Regions from separate parts of the Bacillus sp. CGMCC 1.16607 genome, predicted to be linked through region 2. Evidence: predicted binding sites of a transcription regulator. Region 2 holds the regulator's gene; each other region holds the start of a gene.

Region 1 (7,464 bases), on a different contig from region 2:
TATTTGTATGTTTATCAATGGTCCTATCATAGGCCATATAGATGTCATAGCAACAGTAACAATGATGTCATAATGTTTATGAAGCCATATGCAAATTGCCAATTTTTAAGTAATATAATATGTGATATATACCCTTGGAGAGTGAAATCGTATGGGAATTTTTCATGAGCGGACGACTCGTTGGAAGTGGTATGACTGGACGATGTTAGTCTTACGCACACTTGTTTTTATATCTGTGTTATACAATGCATCGGTCGTTCAAGATCAATTTTCGCTACCATTTTGGTTAATTGATGTCGTTGTTGGACTGTCATACATTATCCCTTTCCTATTGTTGCAGAGAAATCGGATTTTTTATTTTTGGGGAGAAATTTTCTTTTTAGCTTTATTGACCCCTATGTTTGCTCAAATTGATGCAAGTACAGCAGGGAATTATGTGTCTTATTGCCTGATGTTAGGCTTTTATCAGGAACGGAATTCACGACGATGGAGAACTTCTATCATAGTAACCATCATAGTATTAGGTCCAATTTTAGTCCTATTTGAAAGTCCGATTACTTATATTTCCATTTTGATCTCAGCTTTTGTATTCTACGGGCTGGGCTTTATGTTGAACGCACTACTTCATGCAAAGGAAGAAGTACAGAAGAAAAACGAATTAATTGAACAGCAAAACAAAATGCTTACGCAATATTCGAAGCAAGTTGAGCAAAATACAATTCTTCAAGAACGAAATAGGATTTCGACTGAGCTGCAGTATTCAGTAAGTCATACATTTGCTGCTCTCATCTTAGAAATGGAGACCCTTCGTAATCAGTTGTTAGGAGCGAAGACAGATCCATTATTTCAGCAGCTTATTGATCGAACACGGTTAGGATTGCATCAAGTACGAGAGGCTATCAAGCATCTTGAGCCCCTTGACATAGATCTATCAATCGTAGAAATAATTAAACGCGTGATTGATGATGTTCAAAAAGAGACAGCCTGCACTTTTGCATTTTCTGTTAAGGGTGAAGAGCCACCTCTCCCTAAGCAAGCTATTTATACATTTACTCGCTGCCTACAGGAACTTTTGAACTGTTCGATTCAGGTTGGAAACGCTCAAACGCTTGGTGTTACACTACATTTTTTTGATGACTATTTAGAAATATGGGTTGAAGATGATGGACTGGGTTCAGAGCAGGAACGGTTAGAGGCCGGTTTAACCACTGTCCATGAACAGATGACCTTGATTAAGGGTGAATTTTCAGTTACATCGTTTCTTAACAAAGGAATTACTGCTGTATGTAAAGCCCCTATTGTAAAAGAGAACAACGAAGGATCCATTAAAGTACTTGTAATGGATTCCAATCTTCATGTACGAGAAAGCTTAGTTACATTGCTCACCCTTCAAAGTGATATTGAGGTAGTTGGACAGACGGATCATAAGGACGAAGCGAATCGTATTTGCGAGGAAAAGCGGCCGAACATTATCCTTCTTGACGTAAAGTTTAAAGATACGGACATCATTGCTTTTACACAACGATTAAAAAGAACATACCCGTTGACTCGAATAATGATTACTACAAGCAAGGACGATATTGATGAGGCAGTGGAGTTAATTCATGCTGGAGCGGAAGGTTATATTAGCAAAAATACACCAATTCGAGAGCTCATTACGAAAATTCAGCTCGTTCATATGGGAGAAACGATTATTTCTCAGACTGTTGCAAAGCAACTTATTCTTAAAACAAAATCGGTCGATTCAGAAAAAGACCAGCTTGAGAAATGGAAGAAACTGTACAGTCTGACCGACCGCGAAACAGAAGTGCTTAAGCTACTAGCTGACGGTTTAAAGTATAAAGAAATCAGTGAACAGCTATTCCTTGCTGAAGGCACTGTTCGTAATTATATATCTAGTATATATTCCAAATTGGAAGTAAAGGATCGTGATGAAGCGATGGAAAAAGCGTTTCAGGCCGCTACTTTTTAACTTTTAAAAAAACAAACAATCCAAAACTCCCTTTCAAAAATTTAGCAACTTTCCAGTCTTACGATGATAGAAATGACCGTTAATTTAAACTAGTCATTTCTATTTTTTTGCAAAAATAGTATTCTGCGTTTAAAAATTTCGAATTTTACATCTTTAGGTTTATTAATCATTTGCTATTTACAATTCTGGTATTCTTTTCTAAAATCAATTATGGTTATGGAAAGTAGTATAAAAGAACTAGCTGTATCACATATAATTATTCATGCAGCATCCAAGCTAGATCAAGGGTTGTACAATATCATCTGAAGAAATCACCTCAATGCTCCATACTGTTAATCTCCAATCATGCCATCAGGACTAACGGAATTCCTGAAGTGTTCCATTTTTATTTCATACAGTGTAAAACCAATAAAGAAACGACATGAAATTCGTAATATTTATTAGAAGGGGAAGCGAATGCAAGATCATAGGTATACAGATGCTTTGAAAAATTTAGATTCTGTCATTTGGAAATATGAAAATACAGGAAAGGTAAGTTTTCTATCAGGACAATCCTCGCTCCTTGATTTTTTTTATGATGATGAAATAAAGGATGGAGAGATTTCGCTACTCAAGATTGTTCACCCTAGTGATAAAAGGCTTCTACTTAGAATTTATCGGAAATTACAAGAGAAAAAGGATTTTATAGAAGTGTTTCGACTAAAAAATAAGTGGAATGTATACAAATGGGTTAAAGTAAAGGGTTGTCCATTCTCCTCTATAGATCAAGATTATGTGATAGGAGAAGTATACGATTTCACCGAACAGAAAAAGGCGGAACAATTGTTATTAACCGTTCAATGCCAAATGATGGAACTAATCGAAAATGTCCCGAATCCAATTGCAATACACAAGGAAGAGAAAATAGCCTATATGAATCCTGCTGGATTAAATATGCTTAAGGTGAATAAACTCGATGAAGTTATCGGTAAAAAAATGGTTGATTTTATGGGTTCAAAGAAGGAGAGTGACAATCATTCCACTTTAGTGGCTATGGACGGAAAAGAAAGAGATGTCGTATCAAATAGATTTAACATTCTTTACAACAATGAGCCTCACATTATGAGTTTTGGTAGTGATATTACTGAACAACAAAATGTGAAAAAAAGATTAGATAATTTAGAATACTATGATGAACTGACTAATTTACCAAATTACAAATGGTTTAATGAAAGACTTTCCTCCTTGTTAACAAACTCCAAACGTCCATTTGCGATTTTTTTCATAGGATTAAATGAATTTAAAGTGATTAATACAACCTTCGGCTTTTTAATAGGTGATGAAATATTAAAGAGTATCGCCAATCGTTTAAATGGTAAATTAAATGAGAATAACGATGTGTTTCGGATCGAAGGAGATACGTTTTCTCTCATTGTTAATTTCCAGTCGAAGAATCAATGCAGTAGATTAGCCGAAAAGATAGTGAAACTTATATCGGAACCGCTATTAATTCAAGGGCAGGAGTTTTACCTCTCACCAAGAATAGGAATTTCTTTATACCCAGAGGATGGAACTGAGTTGGAAGCATTGAAAAAAAATTCACATGCAGCCCTTTATCTTGCAAAAGAAAAGGATCATAATCGTATTCAATTTTACAATTCAGATATGAAAGAAATGTATGCAAGAAGAATCGAGCTTGAAAAAGGACTAAGAAAGGCAATTAAAAACAAAGAACTTTATCTTCTATACCAACCAAAATGTTGTATTACCAATGGAGAAGTGGTTGGTGCGGAAGCGTTGTTACGATGGAAGCATCCTGAGCTTGGTATTATATCCCCACTAGAATTTGTTCCAATAGCAGAAGAGTCAGGGTTAATCGATTCAATTGGAGAGTGGGTAATCGCCGAAGCATGTAGGCAATTGAATGCTTGGAAGGATAATGGAATCGATATATTAATGTCTGTGAATCTATCTGTTAAACAGCTCCACCAACCCAACCTAGTCGAAATCGTTCGCACTACATTAGCCCAAACAAAACTTAGACCGGAAAATTTAGAATTGGAAATTACAGAAAGTATCATGCAGCAGTCTGATCATGCTATTCAACTGCTCTATGATCTAAGAGATTTGGGTATAAAAATTTCAATCGATGACTTTGGAACGGGATACTCCTCCCTTAGTTATTTAAAAGATTTACCTATTGATACTTTAAAGGTGGACAGGACCTTTATTCGGGATTTAGAACTAGCTGAAAATGAAAAAGCAAAGGCCATTGTAAAAAGCATAGTTGAAATGGGGCACAATTTACAACTGACAGTAATAGCCGAAGGTGTAGAAACAATAAGTCAGATAGACTTTTTACATGAAATTAAGTGCAATCAAGTTCAAGGCTATTACATTAGTCAGCCATTGGCTCAATTAGATTTTGCTAATTGGTTTTTCCAAACACAAGGAAGCCACTATTTTTCGGCTAATGTGTAGAGAGATTATTTAGTATAAATAGTAAATAGGAAAAAGGCAGCGGATGTCACCTTCTTTTGGTAGAAGAGTAATATTGCTGCCTATTTGCATGAAAAATGTGTATGAAATCATTCAAACAAATATTTGAATATTTTTTGGCAAATTAGTAAATTCTGCATGAACTGACTATATTGATATTCAAATATTGATTTGAATGAGGTGGGAAGTAGGAGTGAAAGTTTATCTCAAATGATACATGTGAATCTAGTGTTCAAGAACAAGCAGCGATAAAACCTTTGAAGAGGTTGTTCGCTGCTTTTTTATTTGGAGTGTTAGTAAAATCACAGTTGCATGTGATTCAGTTCACTACGCTGATAATGATTCGCATTTAAAATATGAGTATGAACAATATAAGGAGGTTGATTTTCAGTGGCAACTACAAAAGTTAACCGTGAAGAAAAGTTAGATAAAGACCACGATTCGAAAGTAGGGACGTGGATTTCTGTAGGAATAGTTGGAGGAGTCATTCTTATTACGTATTTTGTACTATTCGGTCTATTTATGGCTAGAGTATAGGGGGGAAAGAAAATGCATAAAGATGAAAAAATATGGCTTGCTTTAAGTTTCGGTATGATCATGATCTTTATGATTATTACAGGTTACCAAGGATTTGCCTTAGGAATGGAACCACCAAGTCATAAAGAAACGATTGATCCACAAAAAGTAGATCAAACAGCCCCATTCGATCAACCAGGTGTTAAAAAGATTGGTGAAAATGAATATGAAGTCGTTATGACGCTTCAGATTTTTAGCTTTAACCCAGGGAATATTGAAGTACCGGCAGGATCGACTGTACATTTCACCTTAACATCAAAGGATGTTGTACATGGATTCCAAGTGGCTAACACGAATATCAACGCAATGGTTATGCCAGGACATATTCAAAAAATCACACAAAAATTTGATAAGCCTGGTAAGTATCTTGTGTTATGTAATGAATATTGCGGTGCCGGCCACCAAGTAATGAGTACAACGATAACAGTTAAATAAAGGAGGGAAGAACCGTGGAATCAGTCTTACAAACAGGAAAAACGAAATCTGTCTTTAAAGAAAAAACAAATAAGGTTCTAGGTGCAAACCTGCAAGATGCAATTATAACGAAATCATATTTATCTGTCACTTTTATCGCATTACTTCTTGGTGGTCTATTAGGATTAGTTCAAGGTTTGAACCGTGCTGGTCTGCTAGAGTTGCCATCATGGCTTAATTATTATCAAGTATTAAGCGCACATGGAATTTTGTTACTTTTAGTCTTTTGCGCCACTTTTACTATTGGATACTTCTATGCAGGTGTTTCCCATACATTAGGCGGTCTATTGCCGGTCGTTAGAAAAATGGCTTGGATTGGCTTTGCATTAGAAGTTCTTGGTGTTGCAATGGTTGCTACCATGATTATACTAGGTGAAGCTTCTGTTATGTTTACCTTCTATCCACCATTGGCAGCACATCCAGTTTTCTATTATGGATTAGTTCTGATCGTACTAGGTATTTGGACGAATTCAATCAGTATCTTTATTCAAGTAGCAAATTGGAGAAAAGCCCATAAAGGCCAACACCTACCAATTTTAGCTTACTTTGCTACAGGCGTTCATGTTCTTTTAGTAGGATCTACATTATTTGTTGCAGCAGAAGTACTATTCATGATCATTCCATGGGTTCATGGTTGGGTTGATGGAATTAATGTAATGCTTGCACGTACATTATTTTGGGCATTTGGACACACAGCCGTTAATATTTGGTATTTAACAGCTGTATCTGTATGGTACGTCATCGTGCCGAAAATAATCGGTGGTAATCGCTGGAGTGACCTACTAACTCGTATGGTTATCGTTCCATTAGTAATCATGAATATTACTGGTGGATTCCACCATCAAATCGTAGACCCTGCGATTTCACCAGAAATCAAATTTATGCACGTATTTATGAGTTTAGCAATCGGTTTCCCATCATTGATGACAGCTTACGCGATGTTTAGAGTATTTGAAAAAACAGGCAGAGCAAAAGGTGGAAAAGGTGCTTTTGGTTGGTTTAAGAAATTACCATGGGGTGATGTTCGCTTCTTAGCTCCATTTATCGGTATGGCAGCGTTTGCTCCAGCTGGTGCAGGTGGTATTGTTCAAAGCACAAACCAATTAGACCAAGTTGTTCATAACACTCTCTGGGTTGTTGGCCATTTTCACTTAACATTAGGTATAACAGTTGCCGTAACATTCTTTGGAGTTTCTTATTGGTTAGTTCCTTATGTTTCAGGACGTGTACTAACACCTCAAATAAATAAACTAGGTATTATCCAAACGATTCTTTGGACAATTGGTATGGTATTAATGTCAGGCGCTCAACACACAGTTGGATTGTTTGGTGCACCACGCAGAACTTCCTATACAACATATGGTGACTTTGCAACAACATTAGGCTGGGATCCATATATGATGATGTTAGCTATTGGTGGAACCGTGTTAACGGTTGCTGTTCTGATTCAGGTGTTTGCCGTATTTAATATGATGTTCTTTGCACCAAAAGGAGTAACAGAGTTCCCAGTTGCAGAAGAAGAAGAGAATGCACCGAAAACTCCATATTGGACAGAAAGATGGGGACTATGGGTTGTACTTATGATCATCGTTGTCGCAATGGCCTATGTAATTCCAGTAGTAGATATGATTGTAAATGCACCTCCAGGTTCACCACCTTTTAAGACTTGGTAAAACGAAAAGCGGAAGCGGCTTGATCAGCCCCGACAAGCAAAAGACGAGCCGGCTTGAAGGTTGTTCTTTAACCTTCATGACGGATTGGGTTTTGACCTCGAGGGGCTAGCCGCTGGAGCTGGACAGTTAGAAAAGAAAAAATGATCTTTTAAAAAAGAGATAGCTCGGTGTCTAGGGCTATCTCTTTATACACTTATTTGGAAATTTTAACTTGGGAAGTGGTCGATATGATTAAAAATCGGCAAACTGTCATTTCATATTTATTCGTTTTCTTTTTTGGAATTGTTTTAT
Region 2 (7,464 bases):
TATTGCTGTTCTACCCGAATATCGTGGTAGAAATTTAGGTGATGCACTATTAGCAAAAGTAATGGAAACAGTCAAAGAAATGGGAGCTAAAACAGTAACATTAGAGGTTAGGGTTTCCAACACGGTTGCTCAAAATTTATATCGTAAGTATGGATTCAAAAATGGTGGTATTCGAAAAAATTATTATAGTGATAATCTTGAAGATGCCTTAGTAATGTGGGTGAATATTTAATGAAAAAGGATCTTTTCATAATGGGTATTGAAACAAGCTGTGATGAAACGGCTGTGGCAATCATTAAAAACGGAAGAGAAATTGTTGCTAATGTCGTTGCATCTCAAATTGAAAGTCATAAAAGGTTTGGTGGAGTCGTTCCTGAAATTGCTTCTCGTCATCATGTAGAGCAAATGACAATCGTATTTGAGGAAGCAATGAAGCAAGCTGAACTCTCTTTCAGTGAACTAGATGCCATTGCAGTTACAGAAGGGCCGGGTTTGGTGGGTGCCTTATTAATTGGAGTAAATGCGGCAAAAGCATTAGCATTTGCACATAATATTCCTCTAGTAGCTGTTCATCACATCGCAGGACATATTTATGCGAATCAGCTTGTAAAGGAAATGAACTTTCCGTTATTATCACTTGTTGTATCAGGTGGACATACGGAACTAGTATACATGAAGGAACATGGTCATTTTCAGGTAATTGGGGAAACGAGAGATGATGCTGCTGGTGAAGCATATGACAAAGTGGCACGTACATTGAATTTACCTTACCCTGGTGGGCCGCATATTGATCGCTTAGCCCATGAAGGGAAACCTTCGATTGATTTGCCTAGAGCTTGGTTAGAGGAAGGCTCGTATGATTTTAGTTTTAGTGGATTAAAATCTGCGGTAATCAATACAGTCCATAATTTAACGCAACGCGGTGAGACCATTTTACCAGAAAATTTAGCCGCGAGTTTTCAACAGAGTGTGATTGATGTATTGGTAACAAAGACCGTAAGAGCTACAAAGGAATATCAAGTGAAACAAGTGCTGCTTGCAGGTGGTGTGGCTGCAAATAAAGGATTGCGTACAGCCCTAAGTGAAGCATTTAAGAATTTTGAAGATGTTGAGCTAATTTTTCCTCCTTTATCCCTGTGTACGGATAATGCAGCGATGATTGCAGCCGCGGGCACAGTACTATTTGAAAAGGGCCAAAGAGCAGATATGGCTTTAAATGCAAATCCAGGATTAGATTTAGAAATCCACAATTAATCATAGATAAAAATCCTCTTTTTTCATAAAGGAGGATTTTTTTGTGGATATCTGAAGGTTTTGTTCACAACTTTGTGGATAATGTGGAAAAAACGTATTATTTTTGTGGATAATGTGCATAAGTCTGTTGATAGCCTTAGGAATAAACGTTCAATTGTGCATAGTATTGTGGATTAGTTTCTAAATACTATTGTATAAATAATATATTTCTATGACATTTGTCCTTATAAAGGGAATATATGATAAAAAAGAAGAAGCACATTAGCACGTGCTTCTTCTTCTTATCATATTAGGGAGTATAACTATTTGGACTTTTAAAGTTGTCCAGCTCCAGCGCCCAGCGACTAGTATACTGTCCCTCTCCTCCTTATGATAAGTCAACATCGAATCGCTATCGCTCTTCGTGTTTCCTTTATCTCATGCATCAAAAAGTGAGGCGACTGACCAGCCCTGACAAGCATAAGACGGTCCAGACAAGAAGGTTGCCTTTTACCTTCTTGTCAGGAGTGGCTTATGACCTCGAGGGGCTAGGAGCCGCAGCTAGATTGCGGAGCGAACCAGTCCATACGTCACTTATCGGGCGCTTACGCTTTTCTTAATCAGCAAGCTCCGCCCATTCTTCCATTAGGCTTTCTAGCTCTACTTTTGCTTGTTCATTTTTCATATTAATTTCGAGCACTTTTTCATGGTGTTGAAATACTTCTGGATCACATAATTGCTGCTCATATTGTTCAATTTCTTCTTCAAGCTGTGAGATTCTTGATTCGATTTCTTCTAATTTTCGCTTTCGTTGACGCTCAAGTTTTTTTGCCTCTTTATCTTGATGGAAAGTATTTTTATCGGCTTTATCGACTGCACCAATGGAAGCTGATTTCTCTTTTTGTTCAAGTGCTTTTAATTCAATAATTTCTTCTTTCTTTTCAACAAAATAATCATAATCCCCTAAAAATTCCTTACATCCCTGCTCACTTAGTTCAATCACTTTCGTGGCGATTCGGTTGATGAAGTAACGGTCGTGAGAGACAAAGAGAATTGTTCCAGGATAATCAATGAGTGCATTCTCTAATACTTCCTTACTATCCAAATCTAAATGGTTGGTAGGCTCATCGAGGATAAGGAAATTCGATTTTTGCATCATTAGTTTCGCCAAGGCTAATCTTGCTTTTTCTCCCCCTGAAAGTGTGGAGACAATTTTAAGAACATCTTCACCAGAAAATAAGAAATTCCCTAAAATAGTGCGGATCTCTTTTTCAGGTTTTAATGGATAGTCATCCCATAATTCATTTAACACTCTCTTATTTGAGGAGAGCTCTGCCTGCTCCTGGTCGTAGTAGCCAATGGTTACATTTGAACCAAGTCGTATTCCCCCTGAGAGAGGAGGGAGTTTTTCGATAAGTGTCTTTAATAAGGTTGATTTTCCAATCCCGTTTGGTCCCACTAAAGCTACACTTTCCCCACGTGTTAATCGAAAGCTCAGATCTTTGGAGATAGCTTCCTGCTTGTAGCCAATGTCCAATTGATCTAAATTGAGAACTTCATTGCCACTTTGTCTTTCGATCTCAAAGCGGAAGGAAGCAGATTTTTCATCCCCTAATGGACGGTCCAATCGGTCCATCTTTTCAAGCTTTTTCCTGCGCGACTGCGCACGTTTTGTTGTCGTTGCTCGCGCCAAATTTCGCTGAATAAAATCCTCCAGCTTAGCAATTTCGTCTTGCTGCCTTTCAAAAAGCTTCAGATCCCGTTCATACTGTTCTGCTTTTTGGTCGAGATACGTACTATAATTACCAAGGAATTTTTGAATAAGGTTACGTGACATTTCATAAACCTGTGTAACGACCTTATCTAAGAAATAACGGTCATGCGAAACAATTAAGATCGCGCCATTATAGGTTTGTAAATATTGTTCAAGCCAGGAAAGAGTTTCGATGTCTAAATGGTTCGTAGGCTCGTCCAAAATTAAGATATCAGGTTTTGTTAAAAGAAGCTTACCTAAAGCGAGCCGTGTCTTTTGTCCGCCACTTAAAGTGGCAATTTTCGTAGAATAATCAAAGGATTGGAAATTCAACCCGTGAAGCACAGAACGAATGTCAGCTTCATATTGATATCCACCTGAATCCTTAAATGTAATTTGTAGGACGTCATAATCTTTCAAAACGCGCTCGTATAAAGCCGGATCCTCCAAAACAGTTGGATCGGACATTTTTTCCTCAAGTAGACGTAATTCTCTTTCCATCTGCTGTAATGGCTTGAAAACAGTCAGCATCTCTTCCCAGATGGATAAAGCAGACTCAAGACCTGTATTTTGGGCAAGATAACCGATGGTCACATCTTTCGGTTTAATGATTTCGCCTGAATCAAAGCTCATTTGACCAGAGATAATCTTTAATAGAGTTGATTTACCTGCACCATTACGGCCAACAAGGGCAATACGATCACGGGTTTGAATTTCAAGCTTTATATTCGATAAAATGGTTTCAGCACCAAAATGTTTAAATAGCTGATTAACTTGTAATAAAATCATCAATTTTCACCTCAATTACTTAAGATAAGTGTATCGTAATCTACACATATCGGCAATAATGTTGAATATGTGAAGGGGTATACAAACATCACACACAGATGTAAAAAAATAGTGTATGATTAGGTTGGGAGGAGTATTTACATGGCAGAGCTTACACATTTTAACGAAAGCGGCAGAGCAAAAATGGTGGATGTGAGTGATAAACCCGAAACAGTTAGAACCGCTATTGCTCAGTCAAGTATTCGACTAAATCAAGAAATATATGAAAAAATCACAAATCAAACGATGAAAAAAGGTGATGTTCTGGCTGTCGCTCAAGTTGCGGCTGTGATGGCATGTAAAAAAACGTGGGAAATAATTCCGATGTGTCATCCGATCCCTCTTACTGGGATAGACTTATCCTTTTCATGGGAAAAAATAGAGACTGATTATCTCTTACATATATATTCCACTGTGAAAACAAAAGGAAACACGGGTGTAGAAATGGAAGCACTAACAGCAGCATCCGTATGTGCATTGACTGTTTATGATATGTGCAAGGCGATAGATAAAGGAATGGTCATTGGGCCAACCTTTCTTGTAGAAAAAACAGGTGGAAAAAATGGTGATTTTAAAAGAGTGAATGATGTAAAATAGATAAGCAAAATTTGATGAGGTAGGGGATGGGATGGTACATGAGTAATGAGCAGATGAAAATACCGCAAGCAACGGCAAAGCGGCTGCCGTTATATTATCGATTTTTAAAAAATTTACATTCCTCTGGGAAGCAGAGGGTTTCATCGGCTGAATTAAGTGAAGCGGTGAAAGTAGATTCCGCTACAATTCGTAGAGACTTTTCCTATTTTGGGGCGTTAGGGAAAAAAGGCTATGGCTATAATGTTAATTATTTATTATCGTTCTTTCGCAAAACACTAGACCAAGATGAGCTAACAAAGGTTGCTTTAATTGGAGTGGGGAATTTAGGAACGGCCTTTTTAAATTATAATTTTTTGAAAAATAATAACACAAAGATCGAAGTTGCTTTTGATGTAGATGAAGGGAAGGTAGGTACCTTCATTGGTGATGTGAAAGTTCTCCACATGGATGATCTTGAGGAAAAATTAGTGGAATTGGGGGTCCAGGTAGCGATTCTGACTGTTCCTGCACCCGTTGCTCAAACGATCACGGATAAGCTAATAAGAGCAAATGTGAAAGGAATCTTGAATTTCACCCCTGCACGTCTAGCTGTTCCAAGTTCGATTCGTGTTCATCATATTGATTTAGCGGTCGAGTTACAAAGTTTGATTTACTTTTTAAAACATTACTCGAGTGAAGAGGAATAAAAAACTCGGAGGTTCTTTCGCATTATCGACACTAATACATCCTGTACGTTGGGTTTAGAACGCTTGCGCTAGACATTAAAAAATGAGTCCATTTTCGGACTCATTTTTTTGGTCGAGCTTTTTTTAGTTTAAAATGAAAGGCGATCATTTTAAGACCTGAACCTAGATCAAAGGTGGCTAAAATGACTAATAGATAAGAAAAGAAATCCCAACCGCCTTCTCGAACGTTTTGTATGGCGAAATAAGTAAATAAAGCTGCTAGCAAAAGATAGAGGATGCCAGATCCTAATGGTGATTGTCTCATTTGTCCCTCCAAAAAAATAGAACTTCAAAAAGTGGAGTTCTTGTATTAGGTTGTTTACATAAAAAGTGAGATGAATCCTTGAATTTTTTCAGCATCACGCATCATTTTCTCAATGTCTTCTTTAAAAATGGACTGAATAAGTACGACAAATGTATTCATCGAGACATGAGCAAATATCGGAACCCAGATTCGCTTTGTTTTTACATAAAGAAAAGCGAAGGTGAACCCCATAGCCGAATAAAGCAATACATGTTCCGGCTCCATATGAGCGAGTGCAAAAATAACCGAACTGATTAACCCAGAGAGGAAAAAATTAAATCGCTTGTATAGAGACCCGAATAGAATTTTTCGAAACACGATTTCCTCTAATACAGGGCCTAAAATGGAACTGACAATGATGACAAATGGGAATAGATTAATGATTTCCATAATTTCTTTTGTATTTTCTGACCCCGGCTCAATTCCGAGCAAATTTTCGATATTCGCAGCAATGGTTTGAGAAATTAAGGCTAAAAAAATACCGATAATTGCCCATAATAAGGAAATTCCAAAAGGAAGCGAATTTCGTTCCAGTCGGTCTTGCTTCATTTCTTTTTGCAAAATGAAGAGAATGATGATCGTTGTAATAGTAAAACTAAATAGCAGCCAGTAGGACACAGAGGCGACCGCCCAACTTTCAGGATTCTTTCCTAATATTTCTCCTAGAATAGTAAGAAGCGGAATCCCGATAAAGCTTGAGAACTGCATTCCAATATAAACAATGAGAATGATCCAATATTCTTTCTTCAACAGTTTGTTCTCCTTTAAAAATACTTCTATATATACATTCTACTCATAAAACATGGTTTGTATCAATTAGAACCACTCAGGGATATCGAATCTAATGGAATATTTGATAGGTAAGAAACTTATACTAATAGAGTTGTGCAAACTTGCCATTGGACAAAATACTTGTCTAAAAAAGTCGACATTTAACTAGAAAAAATTTATGCATGATACTTGCAAATCAATAGAAGATTCTTTAATATATAAAATGTGTTAGCACTCAAGTGATGAGAGTGCTAATAAATAAGAAAATTACATATCATTTGAGGAGGTTGTTTTAATTGTTAAAGCCACTAGGAGATCGCATTGTCATCGAGCTTGTTGAATCAGAAGAAAAAACTGCAAGCGGTATTCTTTTACCAGATTCTGCGAAAGAGAAGCCTCAAGAAGCAAAGGTTGTTGCTGTAGGTACTGGCCGTGTGCTTGATAATGGAGAACGTGTAGCATTAGAAGTTTCTACAGGTGACCGCATTATCTTCTCAAAATATGCAGGTACAGAAGTGAAATATCAAGGTACTGAATACTTGATCATTCGTGAAAACGACATTCTTGCTGTTGTTGGTGAGTAATTGCCAGCTTAGCTACGCTATATAAAACGACGAAAAAAACTTTTTGGGAGGTAATTTACAATGGCTAAAGAGATTAAATTTAGTGAAGAAGCACGTCGCGCAATGCTACGCGGGGTGGATACTCTTGCAGATACAGTAAAAGTAACTTTAGGACCTAAAGGACGTAACGTCGTTCTTGAAAAGAAATACGGTTCACCATTAATTACAAATGACGGTGTAACGATTGCTAAAGAAATCGAATTAGAAGATGCATTCGAAAACATGGGTGCAAAATTAGTTGCTGAAGTAGCTAGCAAAACAAATGACGTTGCTGGTGACGGAACAACTACTGCAACTGTTTTAGCTCAAGCGATGATTCGTGAAGGCTTGAAAAACGTTACTGCTGGTGCAAACCCAATGGGTATCCGTAAAGGAATGGAAAAAGCAGTTGCAACAGCTGTTGAAGAATTAAGAGCGATTTCTAAACCAATCGAAACAAAAACTTCTATTGCTCAAGTTGCAGCTATTTCTGCGGCTGACGATGAAGTAGGTCAATTAATTGCTGAAGCAATGGAGCGCGTTGGTAACGATGGTGTTATCACTATCGAAGAATCTAAAGGCTTCACAACTGAACTTGATGTTGTTGAAGGTATGCAATTTGACCGTGGATATGTATCAGCTTACATGGTA
Region 3 (7,464 bases), on a different contig from region 2:
AACTTCTCGAGCACATCTTCCTCTGTATATAATTGCTGGCGCCCAAGATTACTCGCCTCGACATAATCGCGGTCAATAATCGTTAATCTTCCTACCCCTGCTCGCGTCAATACCTCTGCATTCCCTGATCCAAGGGCTCCAGCACCAATTAATAGTACATGCTTCGAGCGGATTTTGGCTTGCCCGTCTTTACCGATTGGTGAAAAAAGCTCTTGTCTAGAATATCGATCGAACATATTCAAATCCCCCAATCATTTGCCATTAACCGCCACTCACTGGTGGAATAAAGGCAATTGTGTCTCCTTCTTGAATCATTTCCTCATCCGTAGCAAATTCCTCATTAATTGCAGTCATCACTGTATCTAACTTTTGAAAACCAAATTGGGCAGCAATATCATGTTTTAATTGAGCGACTGTTTTTCCCGTTGCCTGAATATCGATGGATTCACTACCAGTGATATCACGTAAATGGGCAAAAAATAGCACTTTATTCATTGAAATCGCCTCCTTCTGGTTTACCACTTGGATACGCAACCGTTTCTAATTGATTGCCAATCCATTCCTGTCCATCTTCCCAATGTTCCTTTTTCCAAATTGGAACGATTTCCTTAATTCGTTCAATCGCATAACGATTCGCTTCATAAGAATCTGCTCGATGAGGAGTGGAAACGGCAATTACAACAGCTACATCAGTAATATCTAGCTTCCCAACTCGATGAGTAATCGCAACTTTCGCACCGCTCCAGCGCGTCTCAATTTCTGTACCAATTTGTGCAAGCTTTTTAACAGCCATCGATTCATATGCTTCATAAACTAAATAAAGCGTCTTTTTTCCATAGGTTAATTCTCTCACAGATCCAATAAAAGTCGTAATCGCTCCCGCTTCCCGTTGAATCACTTTATCAATAACCGATTGAATATCAATCGGATCTTTCGCTATTTCAAAAAAATTCATTTCCTCACCTCATCGGGATCTATTCGTCTGTTTTTCTCATTCATTTTATCGTATTGAATGGCTTTTTCATATTCTTCTGGTGTATTCATATTAAATAACGCCATCTGAAGCGATTCGTCATCTATAATCTTCAATTTGATTCGATCAAGAAAGGATCTCATTTTAAGCTGGTTATCATCTAGTGAATGTTGAATCTCCTCTAGGCAGCTTTTTCGATATGCCGCAAATAGTGGATTTAGCTTGCCTTCTATCCTTGGTACAACGGCATCAAAATGCTCTAAATGTTGGATAAGTGTTTTGGCTAGAGTTTGGGAAACAAAGGGCATATCGCAAGCGATAATTAAATTATTTTCATTAGACGATGCCATCAATCCAGCTTCTAATCCAGCTAACGGTCCCATATTTTTTCGTAAATCTGCAACAAGTGGCAAACCAAGAAACTCGTAATCTTCAAAATGATTCGTGACAACGATTAACTCCGTCGTAACCGCCTTCATCTCTTCAACTATTTTTTCAATAACCGTTGTATGATCAATCCTTAGTAAGGCTTTATTCGTCCCCATTCGACTTGACTTTCCACCAGCTAAAATAATTCCCGTTACGTTCAACTTCTTCACCTCGACCACTTCTTTTGCCAATTATAACACTCACTATATACTTTTTAGCAGTGAAAAATACTGATATAATCTAATGACGAGGAATAAAAGGAGGAAAAACGATGACATTAAATAAAGTCTTAACCATTGCTGGATCAGATACAAGTGGCGGAGCAGGGATCCAAGCCGATCTGAAAACGTTCCAAGAACTTGGTGTGTATGGAATGACAGCATTAACGACCATTGTGACGATGGACCCAAAAAATGGCTGGCATCATAACGTGTTCCCACAGGCGATTTCTACTTTAGAATCGCAATTAGAGACGATCCTTTCTGTTGGCGTTAATGCGATGAAAACAGGTATGCTCGGCTCAGTTGAAATCATCGAATTAGCAGCAAAATATATCGACGAACACCAATTAAAAAATGTAGTCATTGACCCGGTTATGGTTTGTAAAGGCGAAGATGAAGTTCTTCACCCTGAAACAACGGATGCCCTTCGAGAAGTGTTAGTTCCACGTGCGACCGTTGTGACTCCAAACCTTTTTGAAGCAGGACAACTTGCCCAAACTGGTCCAATTCGTACACTAGATGAAATGCAATTGGCGGCGGAAAAAATCCATAGTCTTGGAGCCAAGTATGTGCTAATTAAAGGTGGAAGCAAGCTAAACCACGATAAAGCCGTTGATTTGCTTTTTGACGGACAAGAGCATATATGGTTTGAAGCTGAAAAAATCAACACAACGTATACACATGGAGCTGGATGTACATACTCAGCTGCAATTACGGCAGAACTAGCAAAAGGAAAAACAGTGGTGGAGGCCGTTCAACTAGCGAAGGATTTTACAGCGGCAGCCATTCGTCACGGATTTAAGTTAAATGAATACGTTGGGCCAACAATGCATGGAGCATATCGCACCTACGGGGAAAAATAAGAACATGGAAGAAAAAGAGTCGATTTGACTCTTTTTTTATTTGAGTAGAGTCTCCTTTTTCGCTTTTCTTTCACTTTTTTTGTAAAATGGAGGAACGGAAAAACTTTAAAGTAGGGGGAAAAGATGTGGAAACGGTAAATTTGGAGCTTGTTCAGCAAGCAATCAATCAATTTGCGAACGAAATGGTTTATGTTCATTTAGAAACTACGAATGGCGCCTATGCAAACCACAATGATGAAACGTTTTTCTCCTCAGGTGCGTATATTCGAAATGCTCATGTACACCTAGAACATGGCAAAATAACTGGGCCTGGTCCTTTCCGCGCAGGCATAAAAATTCCACTCGGCTGGATCTATGCAGAAGGAATCACTCATTACACAATCGATGAAAAAGGACGACTTCTCTTGGCTGGATATGATTTTAAAGGGAAACTCGCCGTTGCACTTGAAGTAAGCAGAACCCCTTTTGAATAGGAGATGATCACAAATGGAAAAAGAAAGACAGGTACTTGTTGTATTTCCACATCCTGATGACGAAGCCTTTGGTGTTTCTGGTACGATCGCTACTTACGTAAACATGGGAACTCCTGTTACATATGCATGCCTTACCTTAGGGGAAATGGGTAGAAATATGGGAAATCCATTGTTTGCTAATCGGGAAACACTACCACTCGTTCGGAAAAAAGAGCTAGAAGAGGCAGCATCCGCACTTGGTATTACCGATTTACGAATGATGGGTATCCGTGATAAAACAGTTGAATTCGTGGAAGAAGAGAAACTAGTTGGAATGATGACCTCCTTGCTTGAAGAGCTAAAGCCTTCGCTTGTCATCACCTTCTATCCCGGATATTCTGTTCATCCTGATCATGAAGCTTGTGGCGCTGCAGTCGTGAAAGCGGTTGGTATGCTCGCGGAAAACGAACGACCTAAGCTCCACTGCGTTGCTTTTTCAAAAAACTGTGAACAGGAAATTGGAAAGCCAGACATCGTGAACACAATTACCGATGTATTGCCGATTAAACTTGCGACATTGCGCGCCCATCGCTCTCAAACAGAGCAATTTACGAAGGATTTAGAGCAAAAACTCGAAACAGGTGACGATCAAATCTTAACTTGGCTGCAAAACGAGCGTTTTTGGACATATAAATTTTAATTTTAAGGAGTCTAGCGTGGGATAGCGCTAGACTTTTTGCTTTTGTGAGGTATTTTTCACCATCAAAATTTAGTGGGAAAACTTTATCCGTCCAAATATGTAGTTTATCCGACTTTTTCAGTGATATATCCGACCCTTTTCTTTATATATCCGCGCATATCCCAACTATATCCGCCGATTTCACATTTCTGTCACATTATTTCATTTTCAAATAACTAGTTTCACCCCGCCTCACTACTTTACACTCAATTGATAAGCTCGCCCCTTCCCTTTTCCTATAGCTTCTAATCCACTCATTCTAAGCATTTTTGTTGCGATATCAGGACTATCAATATGAAGAAATCTTCTAAATTGAGAATTCGAAATAGTAGGATGAAATAATAGAAAATAATCTTTAAGAGCCTCTAGATGCGCATTTTTATAGCTTTTCCCACATTTAGGGCAATACCATTTTCCTGCTTGGTAGGTTAGTGGTAAGAATTCACAATCTGGACAATGAACACCTGTTTTTAGTTCTGATTGGTCTATTTGATATTGTTGAAGAATTTCTGAGGACAGAGGAGTATGCGATTTTAGGAGCATTTTACATAGTTTTCGAAGTTCTTTGTCATTGATTTTTTCAGCTAGGTATTTTTCACTTAATTTATCAATTTCCCATGTGAGCCCAGCAATACTACAGATTTTTTTTGCATATGAATGATTTTCGGAAGTGACATGAATAATCGTTTTTGGATGGCTAATGGTCACGAGGAATTCGATCGGTAATTGAGGAAATTTGTGCTTTTTGAACCATTTCGTTAATTGTTGTTGGTGCATTCTAGCTTGGGAAACTGGATCTGAAAATGCTTCAATCCTACCATCATCACTTTTTCTAGTTAACTGATGCTTATCAAGATCGAAATATAGAGTACCAGAAATGTTTTTTGCTTCAATGATAAGTGCAAAGCATGGGGAAAGGACAAGTGTATCGATTTGAAAAAAGTGGTCACCGATTGGGAGACGTAGATCTCTAAAAATATAAAAGTCTGTTTGAGAGATTCGTTCTAATTTCTTATCTACCTCTCTTTCTCCTCGTAGACCTGCAATCCTTCGATAGAGTTCCTGTTCGATTAAATGCCTTTTCGGATGACGAATGGGCACTCTCCTTAGTAAAGCAGCTAATAGTAAAATTTTTTCCGGGATTAACCGATCTTTTATGACCAAACTGTATCACCTCTTATACGTTTTATGTAGATTTTCCACAAAAGGGTGTCCATTCCTACTAGAAAATGTGACAAATTGAAGAACTTTTGCAAAAAAAGAGGCTAATCACATCAGCAAGGATTTATATCCGACCTTTTTAACGATATATCCGCGAATTACCTCATGATATCCGACCCTTTTCTCTTTATATCCGCGCATATCCCAACTATATCCGCCGATTTCACATTTCCTCCACAAACTCTGACTTTTTCCACAGAAAAAAGCCGACCCAGACAAGCTAGGTCGACCACACACTTTAATACCCTGGCTTTATCAACGAACAAAACAAACACCAGTCTGTAATAATAATTTTTCGTTCGCGCAAATCGATAAATCCATCTTTTTTCAATTTTGAAAAGACGCGGCTAATGCTTTCTCTGGAAACACCCACAACCGTCGCAAATTCTTGTACATTCAAAGGGATTTCTATCGGGTCGCGCGAAAATAGATCTCCTCTAAATTTCTGTGCAAGACGCTCTAACGTTTTAATCGTTTTTGTATAGACATCCAGTAAAGCGATATCTCTTAAAGTAGCTGTAAATTCCTGCAATTGTTCGCTCATATAACGGATCATCTGGATCGCAAGCTCTGGCTGATTTAACAGCTCAAGTTCTAAATCCTTCTTATTCAAAAAAGCAATGTCCCCATCCTCCAGCATAGCTGCCGTAGCTGGGTAACAAGTACTCGACTGATTAAATAAACAGGCTTCAGCAAAGATTTCGCCTTTTTTCTTAATACAAACAATCATTTCATTACCTTGTTCATCTTGTTTCGTTAGCTTAACTGAACCCGAGAAGACGAAGAAGACCCCTTCTGCCTCTGTCTCTTCCTCGATAATGCGTTGTCCCTTTTTATACTTGGTCCTTTTAATTCTTTGAACAACTCCAGAAAGGACGGCACTAGGCAAATGCTTGAATATCTCAATTTTTCTTATAAATGGCTCCAACTCAGCGAATGTAATAATTGCTAAATGAGGCTCGATCATTTCCTGACGGTACATTTCCTCACCTCCATTACTTTCTTCTTAAGAAAAGAGTAACGAATATAAAATGATTTCGAAGTGATATTTTTCACAATAAATACACAGAATTATTTGGAAAAATTCAGTTTCACAAAACCTTCACAGAAAACACACAATTCCTTCACAGATATTTCCAAATCATGTGCACTATATCACATTCTCTAGAACTCTTAAAACGTAGGATAAAAATGTAATTCGGATAATAGGAGGGATAAAAGTGCAAAAAGCCATTATTCAGTTTGTCATAACAGCTTTGCTAGGTTTAGGAATTGGATACCTTGCTTTCGATATCATCGGCGGAAAATCAAGCGATGACCAAGACGTTGCTACTACCGAGTCCAATACCCCCGACAAACAAGCCACTGAAAGCAAGGACGAAAACACAAACAAAGAGGAAAGTACGGAAACAGTTGCTGCCGACGGAGGTATTCTTTCTTCAAAAGGCTGCCTAGGCTGTCACTCCGTTGACGCCTTAAATCTAAAGGGCGGAGCAACAGGTCCAGATCTTTCACAGGCTTTTAACAATGTAGAAGGCAAGCATGGTAAACCAATTAACGAATTCCTAAAACAACCTACATCAGCTGTTATGTCAAGCGTCATCGGTGGTAGTCCACTATCAGATGAAGAAATTACACAAGTCGTTGATTTATTGAAAGAGGCTTCATCTAAATAACAGTAGTAATAAAAATTTTATAAATCATTAAGGTGGTGCTTTATTAATGAAGAAGTGGATTCCGGCTGCATCTGGCTTAGTTGCTGGGCTAATGGCAGCGACCGTTTTTTTCGCGGATTTCTCACCAGGACCAAAGGGCGAGGCTGCCAAGGATAACGGAAACAAAAGCAATGCAGAAAAGGTATATGTACCATTCGGGGAAAAAGATGATTACTATTTATTTGCCTCTGGTGGTCACTCTGGTCAAATGTTCATTTACGGTGTTCCGTCCATGCGCCATATCCGAACGGTTCCTGTCTTCTCACCAGACTCGGCAACAGGTTACGGATTCGACACCCATTCTAAAAAAATGATGGGCGGCTACAATTGGGGAGACCTTCATCACCCTGCTTTCTCAGAAACAGATGGTGATTATGATGGAAAATACATGTTTGCAACGGACGTCGGAAATAGCCGTGCTGCAGTTATGAACCTAGAAACTTTTACTACTCGGGACATTATAAGTGTTCCGAACACAAGTGGTCCTCACTGTGCCGCTTTCGTTACTCAGAATACTGAGTACATGTTCTTACCAACACGTTTTGCCGTGCCGATCGGTCATGAATATGCACCGTTAGATGATTACAGCAATAAATACAGAGGCGTTATGTCCGCAGTAACCTTTGATGAAAAATCCGAGAAGCTAAATATTGCCTATCAAGTCGCCCTTCCACCTTGGTCCTATGACCTTTCTGACGCTGGTAAAAAGATGTCAGGTGACTGGGCTGTTATGACTACATACAACACAGAAGAAGCGACAACAAATCTTGAAATTAATGCTTCCCAAGCCGATCGCGACTTTATCGTTCTTTTCAACTGGAAAGAGCTTGAGAAAATGGTGAAGGACGGTC
Region 4 (7,464 bases), on a different contig from region 2:
AAAGAGATAGGCGTTATTCTGTAGTTCATACTCAAAAGGACTCACTGTAGAGGTTTTTTGAACGGCAATAAAATTGATCTTTTCTATGTATACGTAAAGTAGCAGTAACACAACACCGTTAAGCAATAATTATTTAAGAGTAAAAAGTGTGGTGTCCATTTTCATAGTATAGAGTAATTTTAAAATATTTTTTAACAGGAGCACGTGAAATGAACTATGATTTTCAGAAATGCAACAAAAGTGAATTAAAAGATATGATCCAAGAATATGTATCTACCTTACAATCGCCAATTGATTCATTTTTTGAGGAACGAATTTTAAGCTCTATCTTTTATAAAATCAATGTCAACGAAGACGTAATTGGCTATTTTGCGATATTAAATGAAGATTTGCTGACACAATTTTTTCTAAAGGTTCCTATGTATAGCAAAAGCCGCGAGGTATTAGAACATGTTCTTTCATCCCATTCGATTTCATCAATATTTGTTCCAACAAGCGATGAGTTTTTGTTAAGTACCGTCCTAGATCTAGATTTCAAGATGACTAAACAAGCATATTTTTTCCAAGACAGCAAAATTCCGAGTAAAAAAGAGAAATTATTTGCAGGCGGTAAATTAAGACAAGCTTCGCATAGTGATGCAGAGCGCATTATTGAAGTTAGTCAGGATTTTTTTGATCGATTAAATGATCGAATTGCAGCTGGTGAGATTTTTGTTTTTATGAATGAAAATCATCTACTAGGTGCAGGAATCATCGAAAAAAGTATGTTGCAAAAGGGTTATGCAAGTGTTGGTATGTTTGTAAATGAGGAACATAGAAAGCAAGGAATCGGTCGAACTATTATAAATAATTTAAAAGAATGGTGCTATCTTAATGACTTAATACCCATTTGTGGCTGTTGGTATTACAATACGAATTCTAAGTTAACTCTAGAAAGTGCTGGAATGGTTTCGAAAACTAGATTATTAAAATTTCAAGTAGTGAAAGATCGAATCGAATCAGAAAGTATTTGAATGATTATAAAACAAAATCAAACATTTCAAATTTGGTGTAGTCGAAGGTGCCATTCACAATGAGATTGTTAGGAGAAAACGATTTCCCGGTGTATGTACCTTTCATTTAATTGAAATTTACTTAATAAAAATTGCTCAAACGTTCATCTCTTTGATGTGTGAACTATTGGAATATCAATGGTTCTCACATCAAAGAGATGTTCAATGTTTAAGAAAAAAATCAACCATTTTGCTAAATGCTAGTTGTGCTGATTTTACATTATATTTAGAAGAGTATGGGTCACTAAATCCATGTTGTCCGTAAAATTTATGTATCTTAATATTCTTTACTTCTAGGCATGAAATTAACTCATCAACGTTAAATGATTGTTCCTTTTCCGGAAAGAATAACATTGCAGGACATTGTGGATCTATTTCTATATAATTCCTAATTCGTGAACCATAGTATCCGACAATTCCATCGAGACATTCTTCCTGACTACACAACCAAGCAATCGTTGCCCCAACACTAAACCCGATAATATATATTTTTTTATATTTACCTTCAATTTCTAATAATACACTTTTAATTTTATCATAGGCATTGTTAAAACCTATGTTTTCCATAAAATTAAGGTAAGCAACTTTCTCTTGTGAATAATCATAAGCTGCTTCTTGTCTTAATAAATTAGGGCAAATTACATCAAACCCTTGTTCTGATAACGAGTGACAGATATGATTTATATGCTGATTAATTCCATAAATTTCATGAACGACAATGATTAAAGTGTCTGATTTAATGTGTATGTTTATCATTTTATACCCCTTATTATCCCTTTTTTCACATTATACAATTAGTATAAACTGTATCGTTATTTCTTTCATACAGTATAAATTCAATTGTAAAACTAGACTGGATGTTACTGGATGTAAACAACAATTCTCCTAAGGCTACTGGACGTACCAATGCTTTTTGTGTGATTACTATCACAAAAAAATCAACTCTTTTGGCGTATGCTTTGAGTAGTTTAATAAATTATGCCACAGCCATATTTTCCTTTTTGAAGTATAGTGAAGCGATTGTGGAGGGATTTGACGATGAAGGTTACAAACGTTGTATTAAGTGCTCCACTGCAACAATTAATAGATGAGCATGTTTCGTTAAGAGCAGATATGAATTGTTTTTTTGAGATCACTGAAGAGATCGAATTCGAGTCAGGCCCTGTTGTGGCTCAATTATTTACGAAATTGTACCAGCAAATTTTTGCTTTCAATGATAAGCTAAAGGCACATTCCGAACGAGAAGAAGAAGGGTTGTTCCCTTTGATAGGACGCCACCTCGGAGAATCGGACAGAACAATCGAAATGATGGAATTTGAACATGAGAAAGTAGAGCAGCATCTACGGGATTTTCTAACAGAAGCTGAAAGTAAAGGATCAACCATTGATGAAAATGACGCAAAATGGATTACCGTATATGCCGTTCAAGCTTATGCTACCTTAATACAACACTTCGCTAACGAAGAAAAAGTGTTGTTTCCATTGGCGGAGAACATTTTATCGGTTGACGAGATGGAGATTCTTCATCAATTTCTACAAAAACGATAAGCATCGCCTTCAAACTTTCAGATAACCGCTATTATTTAGGAGCGGTTTTTTTGGTTTAGGCTGTTTTCTTTTAAGGTATTTATCCCCCAAAAAACAGTAAAACCTTCGTCTAACCCTATCCCAGCTTAATCTTGAATTTCCTCATTTTTTTCTCCTTCCTCAAGCCTTATCATTATATTCACAACCCGTTAAACTGAAAGAAGAGAATATTAGGAATTACGTCAAAAGGTACTTTTACATAAAAAACTTTTTTATTTATTCAAAAAGTGAAACCAAACAAACCATTTATTTCGTTTACTATATGTAATCACTTGAAAGAGGAGGTCCCCATGAATAAAGACCAAGAGTTAATAAAAAAAATAAGGAGCGGAGATAAAGAATCATTTAGCGTGCTTGTGAAGAATCTTCTGCCAACTGCTTTTAAAACCTCGTTCTTAATTCTTAAATCAAAAGAACATGCAGAAGATGCCATACAAAATGCCTTAGAGGGTGCTTATATAAGTATTATGAAGAATAAAGAGATAACGAATTTTCGTGCATGGTTTTTCAGTCTAGTTTATTCTCGTTCGATAGACATTTATAGAAAGATTAACCGTCGTATACATAATGATATTGAGCATGCAGAAGTTCAAGTAACTGATAGTGATCCATCGGCACAGCAGGTTGTGATTCAAAAGGAAAATAAGGCGGAAGTGATCGGATATATCATGAAATTGAAAAGAGAACAGAGTTTGCCTCTTTATCTCCATTACTATGAAAATCTGACCGTAAAGGAAGTTTCTCTCATTCTTGGAGAAAATGAAAATACCGTCAAAACAAGAATGAAACGCGGAAAACAACAGTTGGCGCAAATCATGAAGCAATCTCATATTTTACAGGAGGTAAAGGTGAATGGCATATAAGAACGAAGATTTTCAATCATTGAATGACTTAATGGTCCCTCATTCTCTGGAAACATTCATTAATGATTTGCCTAACCGTTATGAGAATGGAGAGATTGACCATAAGATAGAAGTACAAGTGGAGAAAGACTGGATCGATTTTACTCATCGTGTAAAAAAGGACAAAAGGAAGACCAGCAATAAAGTTGTTTATTTTTCTATCGTAATCGCTGCCTCTTTTTGTCTCTTTATTGGAGCAGCATTCACATCTCCAACTGTTGCAAGAATAGCTGCAGCCATCCCTTATTTACATTTAGTATTTGAAAAGAAAATAGAAGCAAAACCTTTGATTTCGGAAATAAACGAAGCACTTTTCGAAAACGGTGATTTTAGCCCTTCCAATATTGTTGTAAGTGTAAATAATACAAAACAAGAAGTCACCGTTGCTGTACTTGACACAGAGGAATATTTTGCTGAGGTAAAAGAGACCCTCCAATCCATTGTCGAAGAGGTAACTAAGAGAAATCATAAACATTTTACTGTAAAGATAGTTAATGACCCTGAAACAGGGAAATTCTTTAAAGATTCAATGCTAAACCCACCAGAAGAAGATCAGGAGTTTGAACAAGTCTCAGCGATCGTAGAAGACGTGTTACAATCATATGGCTATAGCAAAGGTGGATTTGGCGTTCGATTAGGTAGAATTGATCTGGAAAATATCCCTAATACAGAAACAAGAGTTAAAGAGATCAAAACTGCTATAATAGAAGCTTTAAGAAGTGAGAATAAGGGAGAATACGAGGTCAAGGTGCATCTTTTTGACCAAAAGGCAAGAGAACGAGAAGGAAAGTTTCTGCCTATCTACCATACGATACATGAGGGGTTAACCGCTAAAACAGAATTCTACCAATTTGATAGTGTAGGCTATTCAAGTAAAAAAGATTATTTTTATATAGAAGTCCGCACTACAGTTCCATCCACATATAAAGACATTGAAGGAGTAGTCAACAAACTTGCTCAAACCATCCAAGAGTTTTTAGATTCATCTGAAGTCAAACATCAGATTCAAGAAGAACCATACAAAATCGTCATTATTAGCACTGATAAAAAGGAATTGAAAGTGATACAAAATTAGCTCGCTTTTGCTAAGCATTGATTAGATTTGACACCCATTCTTTTATAAAGAAGGGTGTTTTTTTATGGAATACTAAATGTATTTTTTCTCACTAAAAAATAACGGAATACGCAGTGCTTCAGCTTCTTCTATCTGTTGAGCATGTGATCAATTGGAAAAAGGTTTCAAAAAATAGTTAATAACTAACGTTTGTTAGTTATAGTGAATTTATATTAACGGTTGCTAGAGGATCCATAATCTATTAGACGATATATTAGTTGCTCTTAGACTTCCGATGATGGTCAAGCGTTTATATTAATTTTAGAAGTGAGTACAACTATTGATTATGAAAAAATGTACAAAAATTAAGAGGTATTATGTTTCAAATTTGGCTAGGAAATCAGTTGAAAAAGCCTAATGGTTTTCTTTCAACATGGATTGGAAAGTATATGGAAAAGGGAAACTATGAAATAAATAATTGGACATTTAATTTGTTAGATATTAGGGGAAATGAAAGTATTTTGGAGATTGGAATTGGTAATGGCTCCACTTTAAATAGAGTTGCACATCATAAAACTAATGGAAAAAATTACGGAGTCGATATTTCTAAAGAAATGGTTAGGGCAGCAAGAAAATTAAACCAAAATTTTATTGAAACGGGCCAAATGGATGTAAAACAGTCTGATATAGAGGATTTACCTTTTGACAATGATATTTTTGACAAGATTTATACTGTTCATACGATATATTTTTGGAATGATTTAGACAAGGGGTTGAGAGAAATCTTTCGGTTGTTAAAACCAAATGGGACGCTATTTATTTCCTTCACGGATAAATCCCATTTGAAAAAGATGAAACGCACACAAAACTTTAATTTAGTGGATAACCAGGAGTTAGAAGATAGATTAAAAATGAATCATTTTAGAGAAATCAAAATACATAATAAAGGTGCACACTGGTGTATTGAAGCAAAGAAGTAGGAAGAATAACTGGGACATTTACATGAATGCTATGTGGTAAACGGAATGTAAATTTCTAGATGTCGTTATCGTTAACGATTAATGACTTAAACTTATTAACTATTAAATCGTTTTCTAGTAGCAGAATTATTCAGACTAGATTCTGAAATCCTTATTTTTATCAACCCTAGATAACCAAAATATGAGATTTAGTACAATGGATCGTCAAAATGACGATCCTATTTGTACTTGTAAACATTTTCGTAGATGTGGTTAAGGATGAAGTAACTTTTGTATACCTGCATCTTCTGATTTCAAGTTTCCGTTGCCATACTTTTTTTAAAAATTTTTTTAGATTTAGATAGGTTTGAATAATATCTGACGTATTAATAGGCAGGTACCGAATAACTAATGAAGGAGAGGTTAAATTGAGGGTTACTAACGATAACGTTGTACAACAAATAAAGTTGAAAAATGAAAAAACAATATCCTATCTTATGAAGACACACGGTGGTCTAATCCATGCTGTTATTCGAAGATATCTGAACGGAAATCAACAAGATATCGAAGAATGCTTTTCAGATGTATTAGTTTCTATCTGGTTCCATATTGATTCATTTGATTCTTCAAAAAATGAATTTAAGCAATGGATTGTTGCGATTGCCAAATATCGTGCCATTGATTATGTGCGTAAGTCCATTAAATTAAAGCAACATATCAGTAATAAGGAATTGGACGATAGAATTTTGAGTCCATTAAGTTCAGAGAGTCTTGAACTATCAAGTTTGTTTAAAGAACTTACTGATACCGAAAGGACAATTTTCAAAAAATATTATGTTGAGGGTGTTACCTCTAAAGAAATTGCCAATGATTTTCAAGCTAAGGAATCCTGGGTGCATAATAAGCTCTCAAGGGTTAGAAAGAAATTAAAAACAATTCTATTGAAAAACGAGGTGTAATGAGAGATGTCCATTTTTAACGATTTGAATGATGTAAAGTTAGATTTAAGCGAATTTAATGATCTTCCTCTATCAGAGTATGAACAAAAACGGATTTTAAAGAAAGTACGAAACAAAATCCAACCTAAAAAACAAAAGAAAAAATGGTTGGGCGTAGGTGCTGCAGTGGTTGCAACTTGCACGCTTAGTTTAGCATTAACCATTGATAAAGGAACAATTGCCAATATGCTGTTTGTTAGTGAACCTATTGAAAAATATATCAATCAAATTGATACTCCCGACTATGCATCTTATAAGACGGCCATTGGAGAAACGAAAGAAAACTCACTTGGAAAATTTACATTAAATGAAGTGATGATTGATCACAAAAAAATCTTATTTAGTGCAACATTTGAGCCAGTAGAGGGAGTAAAGTTTGATTATCAAACTTTTATTAAACCGACTGTAAAAGTGAATGGAAAAGAATATACGGTAACAACAGGCGGGGAAGCTATCAAATTAAATGAATCCATGTATACAATATACAGTGATGTTGTTTTAAGTGAAGAGATTAATACAAAAGAAGTAGATATTGACATTAGCTATGGTACCATAAGGTATCATTTAGAAGATGAACAAATAATTGAACAGCCTTGGTCTTTTGATGAAACAGTAACTCAGGTTAATTTGCTAGCTGAGAAAAAAGTATTTGAATTGAATAAAACCATTACTTTAAACAACGGAGAAATCGTTACAATTAATAAAGTAGTTACAACTCCTATTTCAACAGCCATCTACTACGATTTATCACAAAGCACAAGTGAGGATATTTATTTTCATATCCAAACTGAAGAGGATAAACCAAAAGAATATCCTATGGAAGCTTTTACATCAAATGAACGGGGTGATGCATCAATCATACGGTTTAACGGATTAAACATTAAAGGCGGTAAGTTTTTTTTAGTCGCACAA

The links. Region 2 encodes Rex, which represses fermentation and respiration genes when NADH is low (regulators of the CRP and FNR family bind a similar motif). Its sites were predicted from a motif close to TTGTGAAATATTTCACAA; they were not measured.
Region 1: a site for Rex is predicted at 4,763-4,780, ahead of ACFSO7_RS13490 (cytochrome c oxidase subunit 2A). Genes of this name have one in related genera too.
Region 3: a site for Rex is predicted at 5,939-5,956, ahead of ACFSO7_RS23160 (cytochrome C). Genes of this name have one in related genera too.
Region 4: a site for Rex is predicted at 1,968-1,985, ahead of ACFSO7_RS08755 (hemerythrin domain-containing protein). Genes of this name have one in related genera too.

What each region holds. Positions count from the first base shown of each region.
Region 1 is NZ_JBHUJX010000019.1:224,001-231,464, reverse strand. Features, by position in the region: gene ACFSO7_RS13500 (response regulator) at 152-1,972, shown strand; gene ACFSO7_RS13495 (sensor domain-containing protein) at 2,429-4,432, shown strand; gene ACFSO7_RS13490 (cytochrome c oxidase subunit 2A) at 4,841-4,987, shown strand; gene ACFSO7_RS13485 (cytochrome c oxidase subunit II) at 5,000-5,461, shown strand; gene ACFSO7_RS13480 (cbb3-type cytochrome c oxidase subunit I) at 5,476-7,173, shown strand; gene ACFSO7_RS13475 (SCO family protein) at 7,401-7,464, shown strand, end outside.
Region 2 is NZ_JBHUJX010000014.1:12,607-20,070, reverse strand. Features, by position in the region: gene rimI (ribosomal protein S18-alanine N-acetyltransferase) at 1-232, shown strand, start outside; gene tsaD (tRNA (adenosine(37)-N6)-threonylcarbamoyltransferase complex transferase subunit TsaD) at 232-1,254, shown strand; gene abc-f (ribosomal protection-like ABC-F family protein) at 1,850-3,775, opposite strand; gene moaC (cyclic pyranopterin monophosphate synthase MoaC) at 3,917-4,411, shown strand; gene ACFSO7_RS09505 (redox-sensing transcriptional repressor Rex) at 4,450-5,097, shown strand; gene ACFSO7_RS09500 (YdiK family protein) at 5,198-5,401, opposite strand; gene ACFSO7_RS09495 (CPBP family intramembrane glutamic endopeptidase) at 5,456-6,190, opposite strand; gene groES (co-chaperone GroES) at 6,508-6,795, shown strand; gene groL (chaperonin GroEL) at 6,856-7,464, shown strand, end outside.
Region 3 is NZ_JBHUJX010000036.1:141,676-149,139, forward strand. Features, by position in the region: gene ACFSO7_RS23115 (thiazole biosynthesis adenylyltransferase ThiF) at 1-236, opposite strand, end outside; gene moaD (molybdopterin converting factor subunit 1) at 262-495, opposite strand; gene ACFSO7_RS23125 (molybdenum cofactor biosynthesis protein MoaE) at 488-955, opposite strand; gene mobA (molybdenum cofactor guanylyltransferase) at 952-1,593, opposite strand; gene pdxK (pyridoxine/pyridoxal/pyridoxamine kinase) at 1,674-2,486, shown strand; gene ACFSO7_RS23140 (YojF family protein) at 2,612-2,959, shown strand; gene bshB2 (bacillithiol biosynthesis deacetylase BshB2) at 2,973-3,638, shown strand; gene ACFSO7_RS23150 (NERD domain-containing protein) at 3,873-4,841, opposite strand; gene ACFSO7_RS23155 (Crp/Fnr family transcriptional regulator) at 5,137-5,880, opposite strand; gene ACFSO7_RS23160 (cytochrome C) at 6,119-6,574, shown strand; gene nosZ (Sec-dependent nitrous-oxide reductase) at 6,621-7,464, shown strand, end outside.
Region 4 is NZ_JBHUJX010000012.1:300,729-308,192, reverse strand. Features, by position in the region: partial or broken gene ACFSO7_RS08770 (cupin) at 1-10, shown strand, start outside; gene ACFSO7_RS08765 (GNAT family N-acetyltransferase) at 210-1,013, shown strand; gene ACFSO7_RS08760 (dienelactone hydrolase family protein) at 1,215-1,808, opposite strand; gene ACFSO7_RS08755 (hemerythrin domain-containing protein) at 2,091-2,600, shown strand; gene ACFSO7_RS08750 (RNA polymerase sigma factor) at 2,930-3,502, shown strand; gene ACFSO7_RS08745 (hypothetical protein) at 3,492-4,616, shown strand; gene ACFSO7_RS08740 (class I SAM-dependent methyltransferase) at 4,973-5,575, shown strand; gene ACFSO7_RS08735 (sigma-70 family RNA polymerase sigma factor) at 5,983-6,513, shown strand; gene ACFSO7_RS08730 (DUF4179 domain-containing protein) at 6,520-7,464, shown strand, end outside.